DNA from 2 places in the Tildeniella sp. genome. Region 1 is predicted to be linked to the other one. Evidence: riboswitches for the same ligand, from Rfam matches in the RefSeq annotation. Region 1 holds a riboswitch; the other holds the start of a gene.

The links. Region 1 has a riboswitch for cobalamin ahead of AC5JO6_RS26635 (ferredoxin--NADP reductase). Riboswitches for the same ligand answer to the same signal wherever they lie in the genome.
Region 2: another riboswitch for cobalamin. It lies ahead of cobG (precorrin-3B synthase); the one in region 1 lies ahead of AC5JO6_RS26635 (ferredoxin--NADP reductase).

Annotation. Positions count from the first base shown of each region.
Region 1 covers NZ_JCACKI010000073.1:141,579-143,779, forward strand. Annotated here, with positions in the region: gene AC5JO6_RS26630 (tetratricopeptide repeat protein) at 1-207, opposite strand, end outside; cobalamin riboswitch at 703-936, shown strand; gene AC5JO6_RS26635 (ferredoxin--NADP reductase) at 969-1,676, shown strand; gene lepB (signal peptidase I) at 1,826-2,201, shown strand, end outside.
Region 2 covers NZ_JCACKI010000021.1:23,389-25,589, reverse strand. Annotated here, with positions in the region: gene cbiE (precorrin-6y C5,15-methyltransferase (decarboxylating) subunit CbiE) at 1-422, opposite strand, end outside; adenosylcobalamin-variant (AdoCbl-variant) riboswitch at 656-751, shown strand; gene cobG (precorrin-3B synthase) at 812-2,201, shown strand, end outside.

The DNA.
Region 1 (2,201 bases):
CTTAATCACCTCAAACGGAAAGGTGTCGAGTGGTGGAATCCGGGGATGGCGGCGCTGTTGCAGGTAAGCAGCGATCGACTTAAAGAACGCCACCAGGAAGCCAGAACCAAACAGCAGCGTGAATAGAGTCAGCGTTACTGTGATGCCCGCAATCACAACCAGGAGTGCGTCTTTATTGCTGCTCAAGAACTTAAGAATGGCATCCACTCAGTCTTTCTCCTGACTTTTCCTGATCGCGATCGCCCCACTGCTGCCTGTTCCCACATCTCACCCAACCAACTCAAGCCAATTCAGCGTCTGATCCTGAGCGATCGTCCTCCAAACCCGCTGCTCCGAGTTCTGATCCTGACCCTTCGAGTTCTGAACACGACCAATTGAGCTAAAAGCTCCAACGTCTGACTTCTGAGCCTGACAATCCGAGTTCTGAACTCGACGATTCAAGCTAAAAGCTCGACCTTCCAGGTTCTAAGCTTGACGATTCGACTTCCGAACTCAACGCTTCAAGTTCAAAGCTTGACCATTTGAGTTCAAAGCTTGACCATTTGAGTGCCAAACCTGATGTGCCAAGTTCATTACCTGACGCTTCAAGTAAAACACCTGATCGTCCGGGTTCACATAGTCGAGCCGCATGAGCCACTCTCTAGATTTTAAGCACTTGTCAAAGAGAAATGCGATCGGTTAAAAGATTGCACCGTAGGCTACAATACCCAAGCTACTTCAGGTTGTCTGGGGAGTCAGCCCAGACAGGACGAGAGATGATCTCGTCTGGGGAAAGCCCGGTGATTTTGCAGCGTGCAAAAAAGTCCGGCACTGTGCCGCAACTGTGAAGCGAAAGGCTAAGAGCTAAAGGATAAAAAGGGAGATAACTTCTAGCCTTTAGCCTTCATCCTTTATCCTTTCCAAAGTCAGAATGCCTGCCTGAAGCGACATACACCATCATGCCTGCGACGCACAGGTAAGGATTTACAATGCAAAGTTTAGACGTTCTGCGCCGATCGCCTACGGCGGATTACAGCGCTACGGTCATTCATTCTGTTTCGTTAACACCAACCATCAAAGCGATTCGGTTGCGGCTGGATCGAGATGACTTCAGTTTTTTGCCAGGACAGTCAGTGTGGCCCAAATTTGAACGCGATGGTCGCAAGTTCAGCAAGATCTACTCGATCGCCTCTTCACCCTCTCATTGTCCTGAAGTTGAACTCTGTGTTTCGCGTGTGGGCTGGAGTTCTGCCTTTCTACAAGATTTGGCGATCGGGCAGTCGTTGCCTCTACGTGGTCCCTATGGACTGATGACGTTAAGCGAATTGCCTCAACGTCCTCGCCTCTATATTGCTGAAGGCTCAGGCATCGCGCCACTGAAAAGCCAAATCGACTGGCTGCACGAATGCGGCTATCGGCAACCTGTTTGGCTAGTGCAAGCAAACCCAGAAACGACGGACCAATTACCGTATCAGCAGCACTGGCAGCGCCTGCAACAAAGCTGGAAAGCCTTCGAGTATCGAGAGGCGATCGCCCAATGCCCTGAAGCGATCGTGTCAGGGTTGAGGCTCAATCTGGCAGACTTCGAGATTGTCATCTGCGCGGTGGGCGATCGCTCCGATCAGCTTCAGGAGTTTATGCTGTCGCTAGGCGCGAGGAATGACCAGTTGCGATCGGAAAAGTTCATTGCGTTCTAACTTATTGCGTTCTAACAATGGCTCTTGCGAGAATAAAGGGTATCTGGACATTAGACTAAAGACTCTAGATCGCAGACTTGCCTAAATCAAAAGGGCGATCTGTGGTTATGTGCCTCACGTCTAATGTCCGCTGTCTAAGCCACACCTTTATGACCTCTGAAAAAACCTCTGAACCGCAGGTTCCAGTTGTTGTGCCGCCTACCTCACCGCGCTGGCGAACCTGGTGGGAAAACATACAAATCCTAATTATTGCGCTGATTTTGGCACTGTTGATTCGGGTGTTTGTGGCAGAACCACGCTATATTCCCTCTGATTCGATGCTGCCGACATTGGAGGTAGGCGATCGCCTCGTGGTCGAAAAACTCTCATATCGCCTTCGTCCCCCCACGTTTGGCGAAATCGTCGTTTTTGATCCACCCCAGCAGCTTCAGATCCAGGGCTACACCAAAGATCAGGCATTTATCAAACGCATCATTGGTCAACCAGGGCAAACGGTGCAGGTCAAAAATGGAACGGTTTATGTCG
Region 2 (2,201 bases), on a different contig from region 1:
CCAGGATAGAGATAGGGATGCAGTAGTGCAGGCGGACGATTGCACAAGCTGACCGTTTCGACCTCCGTGAGCGACCAGCCAAGTCGGGCACAGGCAAGGCTAAACGTCGATGGTGCCGGAAGAAGTGTCATTTCCGCCAGGGGAATGCGACGGAGTAACGTTACGCCAATGCCGTAGCACATGGGGTCTCCACTCGCTAAGACGCAAACGGCTTGCCCTCGCCGACGCAAAATTTCCTCGATCGACTCACGCATCGGTGCTGTCCAAACCAACCGCTCACGATCGTCAGTAGGCAGCATCGCAAGATGTCGATCGCCCCCCACCAGCACTTCAGCGCGATCAACAAGAGCACGTGCGATCGGGCTTAAGCCTTCCAACCCATCCTCACCAATGCCCACCACCGAAAGCCATTTTTGAGTCATAAAGTCGTTTTAAATTGCGTGTGAGAAGATAACAATACTTGAGCGGTCAGCGGTCAGCTTTAAAGACATACCCTGACGATCAATCATGCCAGCGTTACTCTGACTGAATATTCTGCCTGCTAGTCTTTTCGCTAAGAGCGAAAGATTGAGGGCTGATAGCTGATAGCTGATAGCTGCTTATTACAAAAAATGGCATCTCACGCGTCCACTGCTTTCTCATGCTAAGTTACTGAAGCCTAGAGTCGGGAAAGTCCGGTGTGATTCCGGTACTGTGCCGCAACTGTAATGAAGCGTTTTGAATGCTTTTAAGTCAGAATGCCGACTGGGTGGTATCTGCGGGATGCCTTTATTGTCTACTCCCTGCGTCGCACAGGGGAGGAGTTAGAGCTTTGTCATCATTCGCACCATCAGAATTTGCACCATCAAAATTTGCAACTTGCCCCGGCTTGTTTCAGCCATCAGTTGCGCGCGATGGGTTGCTGTCTCGCCTGAGAATACCAGGTGGGCTGCTAACAGTGTCCCAGTGTGAAGCGATCGCTGACCTTGCCGATCAAGCGGGTGGCGGCTATGTAACAGTGACGAATCGTGCCAATGTGCAAATCCGTGAGCTTCAGGTAAGCATTGATGGCGATCAATTGGCGCACTTACAAGCGGTAGGATTAGCCTCTCCTGTTACCGAGATTGATGCACTTCGCAACATCATGTGCAGTCCCACAGCAGGTATCGATCGCCAGCAATTGCTCGATACACGCCCGTTTGTCGCTGAGTGGAATCGTTATCTTACAACGCGTCCCGATTTTGCCGTGTTATCGCCTAAATTTAGCGTGTGTTTTGATGGTGGCGAAACGGTTTCGGTGCGCGATCGACCCAACGACATTAGTTTGGTAGCAGTGGCGATCGATGATGAAATTTACTTTCGTTTGCATTTGAGCTTGGGCGATCGTGGAGCATCGCCACGTGAAACAGACATTCTCATTAGACCAGAAGAGAGTCTGCAAGTGCTAATAGCGATGACAGAGGTTTATCGTGACTACACAATGCAAACGCTCGGTAATAGTAGCCGACAAAAACCGCGTTTAAGAACGCTTTTACACGACTGGGGTTTAGAAACATATCTGCGAACCATAATAAGTCGCCTGCCGTTTTTATTAGAACAAAAGGCAAGAATTCTGCTTCAGGGAAACGAAGAAATTGATCATAACTCATTCTCTAACTCATATCATCATTTAGGGATACATGCTCAACGTCAGCCTGGACTTTTTTATGTTGGTGTTGTTCTACCGCTGGGTCGCTTAGAGACGACACAACTGCGCGGATTAGCAACAATAACAGCACGATATGGCAGTGGCATTTTGCGAATAACGCCGTGGCAGACTGTGTTACTTTCTGATCTTCCAACGTCAGAAATATCAGTAGTAATGCAGGAAGTTGAACAGTTAGGATTAAGCGGATCATCCACACATTCTCACAGCGCGATCGTTGCCTGTTCTGGTACAACAGGTTGCAAGTCATCGGCTACTAACACGCAAGCAGATGCTCTAGTACTAGCGGCTCATCTAGAACAACATATCGTGCTTGATCGTCCGATTAATATCCATTTCAGCGGGTGTGAAAAATCCTGTGCTCAACACTCTGCCAGTGATATTACATTGCTTGGCATTACAACAGAACGTTACCGCGTTTATGTGGGAGATGGCGATTCAAATTTTGGTCGATTACTCTACCAAAACTACCGTTCTACACAACTGCCTGACCTAGTTGAGCAAATACTACGAGTTT